DNA from 3 places in the Bradyrhizobium sp. STM 3562 genome. Region 3 is predicted to be linked to each of the others. Evidence: predicted binding sites of a transcription regulator. Region 3 holds the regulator's gene; each other region holds the start of a gene.
What was found. The regulator PhoB, encoded in region 3, activates phosphate uptake and scavenging genes when phosphate is short. The targets are predictions, from matches to a motif close to TGTCATNNANCTGTCAT.

Region 1: a site for PhoB is predicted at 1,184-1,200, ahead of phnC (phosphonate ABC transporter ATP-binding protein). Genes of this name have one in related genera too.
Region 2: a site for PhoB is predicted at 1,980-1,996, ahead of P6U23_RS04555 (acetoacetate decarboxylase). Genes of this name have one in related genera too.

The regions. Positions count from the first base shown of each region.
Region 1 covers NZ_CP120694.1:1,827,483-1,830,755, forward strand. Annotated here, with positions in the region: gene P6U23_RS08395 (alpha-D-ribose 1-methylphosphonate 5-triphosphate diphosphatase) at 1-473, opposite strand, end outside; gene P6U23_RS08400 (chloramphenicol acetyltransferase) at 470-1,135, opposite strand; gene phnC (phosphonate ABC transporter ATP-binding protein) at 1,352-2,164, shown strand; gene phnD (phosphonate ABC transporter substrate-binding protein) at 2,231-3,160, shown strand; gene phnE (phosphonate ABC transporter, permease protein PhnE) at 3,236-3,273, shown strand, end outside.
Region 2 covers NZ_CP120694.1:968,606-971,878, reverse strand. Annotated here, with positions in the region: gene P6U23_RS04560 (homospermidine synthase) at 1-1,024, shown strand, start outside; gene P6U23_RS04555 (acetoacetate decarboxylase) at 1,140-1,880, opposite strand; gene P6U23_RS04550 (hypothetical protein) at 2,182-2,535, opposite strand; gene P6U23_RS04545 (WD40 repeat domain-containing protein) at 2,714-3,273, opposite strand, start outside.
Region 3 covers NZ_CP120694.1:665,701-668,973, reverse strand. Annotated here, with positions in the region: gene P6U23_RS03060 (aspartate aminotransferase family protein) at 1-322, opposite strand, end outside; gene P6U23_RS03055 (GcrA family cell cycle regulator) at 816-1,328, shown strand; gene phoB (phosphate regulon transcriptional regulator PhoB) at 1,544-2,248, opposite strand; gene phoU (phosphate signaling complex protein PhoU) at 2,320-3,030, opposite strand; gene pstB (phosphate ABC transporter ATP-binding protein PstB) at 3,042-3,273, opposite strand, start outside.

The DNA.
Region 1 (3,273 bases), 1.2 Mb from region 3:
TCGATGCGCCCGGCGGCCAGCCAGCGGCCGATTTCGTCCTCGGCGTCGAGATTGTAGGTCTCATGACGCAGATGGAAGCGGGTATCCGCCTTCAGTTGCGGCCGCAAGCTTTCGATGGCTTCGAGCAGTAGGCGCGCGTTATCACCGCTGCGCAGGCCCGGCTCCCAGGACCAGGTGATGGCGTGAAACACGGTGGTGATGCCGTTGCTGACGGCCTGCCGGTCGCTGTCGAGCAGCGCCACGTCGATCGGGAAATCGACGCCCGGGCGCGGCATCATCTGTCGCTCGAAGGCATCGCCATGCAGATCGACAATGCCGGGCAGCACCAGCAGGCCGCGGCCATCAACGTTCAACGCCGCGCGTCCATGGCCCGCGTCTACATCGCGGATTTTGCCGTCGGCGATTCGGAGCGAGGTCTCGATGATTGCATCGCCGAGCAGGGCACGGCCACCTTGGATGAGGATGTCAGTCACGATGCGGCACTTCGTCGCGAGAGGGGTGAGCCGGTCGCAGACTGCCCCTCGTATTTATCGAGGAAGTCTTCGACCGAGAGTTTTCTGAAATCGGGCAGCGCTGCGCGCAAGGCATCGTGATCCCAGTCCCACCACGACAGTCGCGCGAGCCGGTCGGCGATACTTTCCGAGAAACGTCGCCGTATCGGCCGCGCCGGATTGCCGGCGACGATCGTATAGGCCGGGACGTCCTTGGTGACGATCGCGCCTGCCGCGACGACTGCGCCGGTGCCGATACTGCGGCCCGGCAGCACGACTGCGCCATGGCCGATCCAGACGTCATGGCCGATCTGCACGCGATGACTCTTCCGCCAGTCGAAGAACTCGGCTTCATCGGCTTCGCCGGGAAAATAGGCGCTGGCGCGGTAGGTGAAGTGGGCCTGAGTCGCCCGGTGCATGGGGTGATTGCCTGGATTGATCCGCGTCATTGCCGCGATCGAGCAGAATTTTCCGATCGTGGTGTAGGTCATTTGGGCATCGTTGACGACATAGGAGTAGTCACCCATCACCACGTCGAGCAGGATCGTGCGCGCCCCGACCTCGCAATAGGCCCCAAGCCTGGTCTCCTGCACCTTTGCCGTGGGATCGATGGTAGGTTCAATTGAGAGCGCTTTGCCGGCCATTCGAAGTTCCACGAGCAACAAGTCGAGGGCCCGTCTTTAACATGCTTCGTGACAAGGCGATGACATTTAAGTGACGCATGTAAGCGATGCATGTGGATGCATGAGTAAAGTGATGCATGAGCAGCTGTGCACGATTGCCGCAGCGCGGCGCGCTTGTCACATAACTGTAGAATCCCGGCGCTAGCGATGGCCCTGAGCTAGCCGCTGGAGCCTTGAATGCTGGTTGTGGAAGGGTTGACGTGCCGTTTCGGCAAAAAAGCGGCGGTCGACAACGCCTCCTTCGCTGTCGCTCCTGGCGCATTCGTCGGCGTGATCGGCCGCTCCGGCGCCGGCAAGTCGACGCTGCTGCGGACCATTAACCGCCTCGCGCCGGCGACCGAGGGCCGCGTCCTCTTTAAAGGCGTCGACGTCACCGCCCTTCGCGGCAAGCAACTGCGGCAGTGGCGCGCCCGCTCGGCGATGATCTTCCAGCAGTTCAATCTGGTTGGCCGTCTCGATGTCTTGACCAACGTGCTGATGGGCCGGCTTTCCGAGATCTCATCGTGGCGCTCGCTTGCCCAGCTTTGGCCAGAGCAGGACGTGGCGGTCGCAATGTCGGCCCTCGAGCAGTTCGATATGGCTTCACTGGCGGCCCAACGTGCCGACCAGCTTTCAGGCGGTCAGCAGCAGCGCGTGGCGATCGCGCGTGCGCTGGTGCAGGAGCCGGAGATCATTCTGGCCGACGAGCCGATCGCATCGCTCGATCCCCGCAACACCAAGATCGTGATGGACGCGCTGCTGCGCATCAATAAGCATTTCGGCATCACGGTCCTTTGCAATTTGCATTCCCTCGATCTGGCGCGCAGCTATTGCGACCGCCTCATCGGCATGGCCTCGGGTAGGGTCGTCTTCGACGGGGTACCCGCTGCATTGACCGAGACGATCGCGCGCGCGCTCTACGATCTCGAGGCGAACGAAGTCATGGGCGTCGCCTCCGTCGACGTGCCGGCTTCAACCGTTCCGGCCGTCGGCGAAGCCGCCGCGGCTTGATCATCCTGCGTCGCTGCAAGGCGCGCGTCTTTACGAAGTTAGGACCACCAACAACGAAGGTGCATCATGATCAACCGTAGACTGGTTCTGGCCGGCGTCGCCGCGTTTGCATTTGCAACGTCTGCCTCCGCCGAGGACTGGAAGCAGAAATATCCCGAGATCACGTTCGCCGTGATCCCGGCTGAGAACGGCTCCGGCGTTGTCGAGCGCTTCACGCCTTTCGTGAACTATCTTTCCAAAGAACTCGGCATCAAGGTGAATCTGCGCGTCGCCAACGACTACGCCGCCGTCATCGAAGGCCAGCGCGCGGGCAACATCCACATCGGCTATTACGGTCCGGCTTCGTTCGCCCGCGCCCGTCTGACCGGTGTGAAGACCGACGCCTTCGTGATCGACGTCAACTCCGATGGTTCCAAGGGCTATTATTCGGTGTTCTATGTGCTCGCCAAGAGCCCGTACCAGAAGCTCGATGACCTGAAGGGCAAGAATCTGGGTCTGGTCGATCCGAACTCGACCTCCGGCAACAACATGCCGCGCTTCAAGATGAACCAGATGGGCATCGATCCCGACCATTTCTTCTCCCAGGTCATCTTCACGGGCAGCCACGAAAATGCCGTGCTGGCCCTGGCGCAGGGCACCGTGGATGTCGCCGCCAATTGGTGGAACGCCGAGGACGATTCCAATCTGACCCGCATGCTCGCCAAGAACATGCTGAAGAATGCCGACGGCACGCCGATGAAGAAGGAGGACTTCCGTGTCATCGTGAAGTCGGACCTGATCATCAACTCGCCTTACGCCTATCTCAGCGACCTGCCGGACGATATGAAGGCCGCGATCAAGCAAGCCTTCCTCGCTGCGCCGGAGAAGGATCCCGAAGCCTTCAAGAAGCTCTCGGACGGTAAGAACCGTCCGTGGCAAACGATCACCAATGAGGACTACAACAAGACGATCGATCTGATCAAATTCGTCGACGGCCTGCGCAAGAAGGCGTCCTGATCGTCGCCGATCAATGAGGCCGGGTCCTGCGCGACCCGGCCTTTTTTCGTCTTGCTCCCGCACCGACAGTCCGCGATGACGACAGCGGTTTCCACTCTCCCGACCCAGCAACT
Region 2 (3,273 bases), 300 kb from region 3:
CGCGCTGCGCGAGACGCTGCTGGAGGCGCGCCGCAAGAGCCCGGGCGGTGTGACCGCGGTCTCCACCTGCGGCGCCAATCCCGGCATGGTGTCCTGGTTCGTGAAGCAGGCGCTGCTCGACATCGCGCGCGACACCGGCGTCGAGCTCACCGAGCCGAAGAGCCGCGAAGGCTGGGGCCTGCTTGCGCAAAAGCTCGGAGTGAAGGGCATCCATATCGCCGAGCGCGACACCCAGCGTTCCAAGAAGCCGAAGCCGATGAATGTGTTCGTCAACACCTGGTCGGTGGAAGGCTTCGTCTCCGAGGGCCTGCAGCCGGCCGAGCTCGGCTGGGGCACGCATGAGACGTGGATGCCGGAGAACGGCGCCACTCATGCCTATGGCTGTGGGGCGGCCATCTACCTGCAGCAGCCCGGCGCCAACACCCGCGTGCGCTCCTGGTGCCCGACCCCCGGCGCGCAATATGGCTTTCTGGTCACCCACAACGAGTCGATCTCGATCGCGGACTACTTCACGGTGCGCGACGGACAGAAGGTGGTGTACCGGCCGACCTGCCACTACGCCTATCACCCCGCGAACGATGCGGTGCTGTCGCTGCACGAGATTTTCGGCGCCGCCGGCAAGATGCAGCCGAAGTGGCACATCCTGGACGAGAACGAGATCGAGGACGGCATCGACGAGCTCGGCGTGCTGCTCTACGGCCATGCCAAGAACGCCTATTGGTACGGCTCGCAGCTCTCGATCGAGGAGACGCGCCGCATCGCGCCCTACCAGAACGCCACCGGCCTGCAGGTTTCTTCCGCCGTGCTCGCCGGCATGGTGTGGGCGCTCGAAAACCCGAACGCCGGCATCGTCGAGGCGGACGAGATGGATTTCCACCGCTGCCTGCAGATCCAGCGGCCCTATCTCGGCCCGGTGAAAGGTTTTTACACCGACTGGACGCCGCTGACCGACCGGCCCGGCCTGTTCCCGGAGGACATCGACGGCAGCGACCCCTGGCAGTTCCGGAACGTGCTGGTGCGTTGACCCCGAAGGTGTCATCCCGGGATGCGCGCCAAAGGCGCGCAGACCCGGGATCTCGAGGTTTGGGGCACGAGATTCCGGGTTCGGCGCTTTCGCACCGCCCCGGAATGACCGCGCGCTACTTCGCGAGATAATCGAACGCGACAGTCCCAAGTCCGAGCGTCAGGTCCGCCTTGAAATGCAGCGCCGAGACGACCTCGCGCACCGGCAGCCGCGCGACGTCGGCCAGCGCGTGCGGAAACAGGCCGAGCGCGGCGGGACCGGTCCAGGCCTCCTTCAACGTGATCTCCTCGAGATAATAGCGCGCGAGTTCGCAGACCCGCGCAGTGCCGTCGACGTGGGGAATGATCTTCAAAATGAAGTTCGGCACCCTCATCCCCTTCAGCACCGTCTCGTGGTCGACGGGGCGGTGCTTGTAGCCCATGGTGCCTGAGGCGCAGAGCACCGAGCCGTAATGCAGCGTGCCGACCAGCACGTCGCTCTCCACCTCGATCTTGGGCCGCGCCAGCTTTTTCGGAAAACCCCAGAGCTCGCGTCCGCCGGCGATCGGGCCCTCGTCGTCCAGATACATCGAGTGGACATAGACGCCCTCCTCGCCCTTGAAGCGCACCGGGATCACCTGCCCGGTCTCGGTGTAGTCGCCGAAACCGGTGGAGTCGGGCATGCGGATGAACTCGTAATTGACCAGCGACTTTGCGACCTCGAGCGGCTCCGGCACCACCGCTTGGAGCGCTTCCGCGTCGGTGCGATAGGTGATGACGAAATATTCCCGGTTGAAGAAGCGATAGGGCCCCGGCGGAAACGACGGGTTGGTGAGCGGCATGGAATAGGCGCTGCGCCTGATGTCCTCGATCTTCATGAGCTTACCCCTGTCAATCGCGATGCGCGGATTATGAATGGGTCGCGCACGACTGGCGAGGTCGTAAAGGAGGCAGCCGACGACGGAATCTGGCGCGGATGTCGTACCCGCGTCATAAATGTGACGCTGTTCTGGGTGCGTCCACACGCTCCTCCATCATCATCCGCGAAAGCGGACGATCCAGTATTCCAGAGAGACCAATGAACCGAGAGAACACGGCGTACTGGATCGCCCGGTCAAGCCGGGCGATGACATCGAACTTGTGACGGGTCTTCTGACGTCGCGCGCGAGAGGGATGTCCCTACTTCGCCTTCTCTGACGGATTGATCGGCGGCGCCACCTTCTCCGCCGGCGCGGGCGGCAGCACGGGCTTGGCGCCTTCCTTCTGGGCCTGCGCATCGGGGCGCGCGGGCTCGGGCGCCGGTGTCGTGGGCCGTGTGCCGCCGGGCTTTGGCTCGGCCGGCTTGCTGCTCTGCTCAGGCGCGGGCGTACCTTGCAGCGGCGGCGTGCCCGGCGTGCTCTCGGCGAACTGTTGCGGGCCGCGCGCCACGATTTCAGCAAGCGAGAGGCCCGACATCACCACGCCCGCCGCAACCAGGGCCGCGGCAAGGGCCAGATGTCGGTTGATCTCGCGTTTCCGCTCGTCTGTTGGCATCGCGCTCGACCTGCAAGAGGATCCGGCGAGATCAACGACCGGTGGAGGCCAATGTTCCGCGCTGAAACTGGACGGAACCTAAAGCGCGATGACATGGGGTTGAAGCGTCATTGCGCTTTAGCTCTTTGAGCGAGCATGATCTTTTCGGAAAACCGCTACACGCTTTTCCAGATCATGATCAGAGCTCCAGCATGCCGCCATTCCCCTCTTCGTCGGCGAAGGCGAGCCACGTGCCCTTTGCGTTCCATGCGAGCGCCGAGACGGCCGGCGCGCCGTTCCGGCGCACCAGGATTTCCGCGCCGTCGTCCAGCCGCACCATCAGGATGGTGCCGTCGCTGTAGCCGGCCGCAAGCACGCCATCCCTTGGATGACAGGCGACGGCGGCGACCCGCGCCTGCAGGGGCGCGAGCATCGCGGGCCCCTTGCCCATCGGGCCGTCCTTGCCGGCGAACGGCCACACGATGACGGTGTCGGCGCCCGAGGTCGCCAGGAGCTTGCCGTCCGCGCTCCACGACATCGATTTGACGCGCGCCGGATAGCCGGTCATGCGCATGTGGCGGTTGTCCGACAGGCGCCAGCCATGCAGCGCCGGCTCATGCATCGCGGTGACCAGAAACTTGTTGTCCGGACTGAAGGTGACGGCAAGATGCGATCCCGCCCAGGCCAGGAATTCCGGTGTCGCCGCCATGTTGGGAAACCACAGCGTCGCGCCGCCGTAATGGGCGATCGCGAGCCGAA
Region 3 (3,273 bases):
TCACGCCTTCCATCGCCTCGGCGCCCGAATTGCAGAAGAAGACATAATCCGCAAAGCTCTGCTCGCAGAGGCGAGCGGCGAGACGCTCGCCGTCCGGGCTCCTGAACAGGTTCGACATGTGCCAGAGTTTCGTCGCCTGCTCTTGCAGCGCCTTGACGAGATGCGGGTGCGCGTGCCCGAGCGCATTCACCGCGACGCCCGAGGTGAAATCGAGATAGCGCTCGCCGTCGGTTGCGATCAGCCATGCGCCCTCGCCTCGCTCGAAGGCGAGATCGACCCTGGCGAAGACGGGAAGCAGATGCGACGCGGCGCTGTTGGTCATGACGATCACTTGGCAGTCACTGATGGGTTGCGGCCGGCGTGATGCGCGCAATTAACATGGTCGCATCAACGACCCGATCCGGAAACGAAACGTGCCGCCTTTTCAGGGCGGCACGTGAGGGCATTTTATGCACATGGGGATAAGTGTCAACCTTATCAGCACGCCTGATGCGAGCGCAGGGATTCCGTAGGATTCCGGTGGGATGCAGCAGGAATCCCGCATGGCACAAGGGTTTCTGACAACACGGAACATGTGGAAGGCGCTTGCGGACTCTTGCGCCGGAGTCACGGCATATTGTAGCGTCTTTTTCGTCGGATACGACATCTCGTGCGGCAGTTTTGATCCCAAGAGTTAGGCTGTTTGGCGTACACGTCCGGGCGCGCTTTTCGCTCCCGGCGAGCCTTAAGGGATTCTGACCGCAAGGGTTTTTGGGATTGGGCATCGCAGCGCCGGAAGAACAGGTTCGGCCGGCGTGAGGCGGAGGATGGAGTCGATGACAGTATTGACCTGGTCAGACGAGCGCGTCGAACAGCTAAAGAAGCTCTGGGAAGCCGGGCTTTCAGCCAGCCAGATCGCCGCAGAACTCGGAAACGTGACACGCAACGCTGTGATCGGCAAAGTGCATCGGCTTGGGCTCTCCGGCCGCGCCAAGGCCCCGGCGGCGGCTGCGCCGCGCCAGCGCAAGCCGCGTCCGGCCCAGCACATGATGCGGGTGTCGCGCCCGGTCTCGCGCGGCAACACGGCGCTGGCCCACGCCTTCGAGGTGGAGCTCGAGCCCGACCCCATCGCCTACGACAACGTCGTGCCGATGAGCCAGCGCCTGTCGCTCTTGGAATTGAACGAGGCCACCTGCCACTGGCCGGTTGGCGATCCCGCAAGCCCGGATTTCTTCTTCTGCGGCGGCAAGGCGCTTACAGGCCTGCCCTACTGCGCGCATCACTCGCGCGTCGCCTATCAGCCGGCGGCGGACCGGCGGCGGACGCCGGCGCATAAGCCGACGAGGTAACGACTGTCGCGGCAAAGTATCCGCTGTCGTCCCGGCCAAGTGAGCAAAGCGAGCGCCGAGCCGGGACCCATAACCACAGGCGGCCATTGTCACGCACGGCGGCACGACGAGCTGAGCTATCGCGACAACAAGGGCCTGTGATTATGGGTCCTGGCTTTCGCCAGGACGATGCCGAGTGATTGGCAGCGCTCTCGCCGCGACGACTACCGAACCGCTTACGACTCCGCCTTCGCGAAGCGGTCGTCCAGCGCGTAGCCGGCGCCGCGCACGGTGCGGATGGGATCCTGCTCGCGGCCGGGGTTGAGCAGTTTGCGCAGGCGGCCGATATGGACGTCGACGGTGCGCTCATCGATATAGATGTCGCGGCCCCAGACGCTGTCGAGCAGTTGCTCGCGCGAGAACACCCGGCCGGGATGCTCCAGGAAAAATTCGAGCAGGCGATACTCAGTCGGGCCGAGATCGATCGGCCGGCCCGAGCGGGCGACGCGGCGCTTCTCGCGATCGAGCTCGATGTCGCCGTAGGCGAGCACGGTGGCTAGCCGCTCGGGGCTCGCGCGGCGGAGCAGGCCCTTCACGCGGGCAAGCAGTTCCGGCACCGAGAACGGCTTGACGATGTAGTCGTCGGCGCCGGTCGCAAGGCCCCTCACCCGCTCGCTCTCCTCGCCGCGCGCCGTGAGCATGATGATCGGCAATTGCTTGGTCTCGGGGCGCGCCCGCAAGCGCCGACACAGTTCGATGCCCGACAGGCCCGGCAGCATCCAGTCCAGCACGATCAGGTCGGGGACGCGCTCCTTCAGCCGCGTGTCGGCATCGTCGCCGCGTGCGACCGTTTCGACTTCATAGCCTTCGGCCTCGAGATTATAGCGCAACAGCGTGGTCAGCGCTTCCTCGTCTTCCACCACCAGAATGCGTGCGCTCATGGCTTGGAGTTCTCCATTTGCTTCAGCATGATCTGATCCGAAAAGCGGTTTCCACTTTTTCGGATCGTGCTCTAATTACCCGGGACGGCAAAGGCCGTCGTGTCGCCCTTCGGGCGCTTGTCGAGAATTTGTTGACCTTCGATCATGTAGAACACCGTTTCCGCGATGTTGGTCGCGTGATCGCCGATCCGCTCGATGTTTTTGGCGCAGAACATCAGATGGATACAGAAGGAGATGTTGCGCGGGTCCTCCATCATGTAGGTCAGGAGCTCGCGGAACAGCGAGGTGCAGATGGCGTCGACCTCCTCATCGCCCTTCCACACGCTCATCGCCGCCGGCAGGTCGTGGGCCGCATAGGCGTCGAGCACGCTCTTGACCTGCTGCTGCACCAGATCGGTCATGTGCTCGAGCCCGCGGATCAGCTTTAGCGGATGGAAATCGCTCTCCAGCGCCGCGACGCGCTTGCCCATATTCTTGGCGAGGTCGCCGATCCGCTCCAGATCGATCGCCACCCGCATGGCGCCGACGATCTCGCGCAGATCCACCGCCATCGGCTGGCGCCGCGCGATGGTGAGCACCGCCCGCTCCTCGATCATGCGCTGCATGTTGTCGATCTCGAGATCGGCGGCGACCACGCGCTGGCCGAGCGCAACGTCGTGGCGAACCAGCGCATCCACGGACTCGACGATCATGCGCTCGGCAAGGCCGCCCATCTCCGCAACCAGACGGGTCAGCTCCTGCAGGTCACTGTCGAACGCCTTGGCTGTATGTTCGGAACCCATATTCGTTCTCCTCAGCCGAAGCGGCCGGTGATGTAGTCCTGGGTGCGGCGGTCACCCGGCGACGTGAAGATCTTGCTGGTATCGTCGAACTCGATCAGTTCGCCGAGATACATGAAGGCGGTCTTGTCGGAGACGCGCGCCGCCTGCTGCATGTTGTGGGTGACGATGGCGATGGTGTAATTCTCCGACAATTCCTGGATCAGCTCCTCGACCTTGGCGGTCGAGATCGGGTCCAGCGCCGAG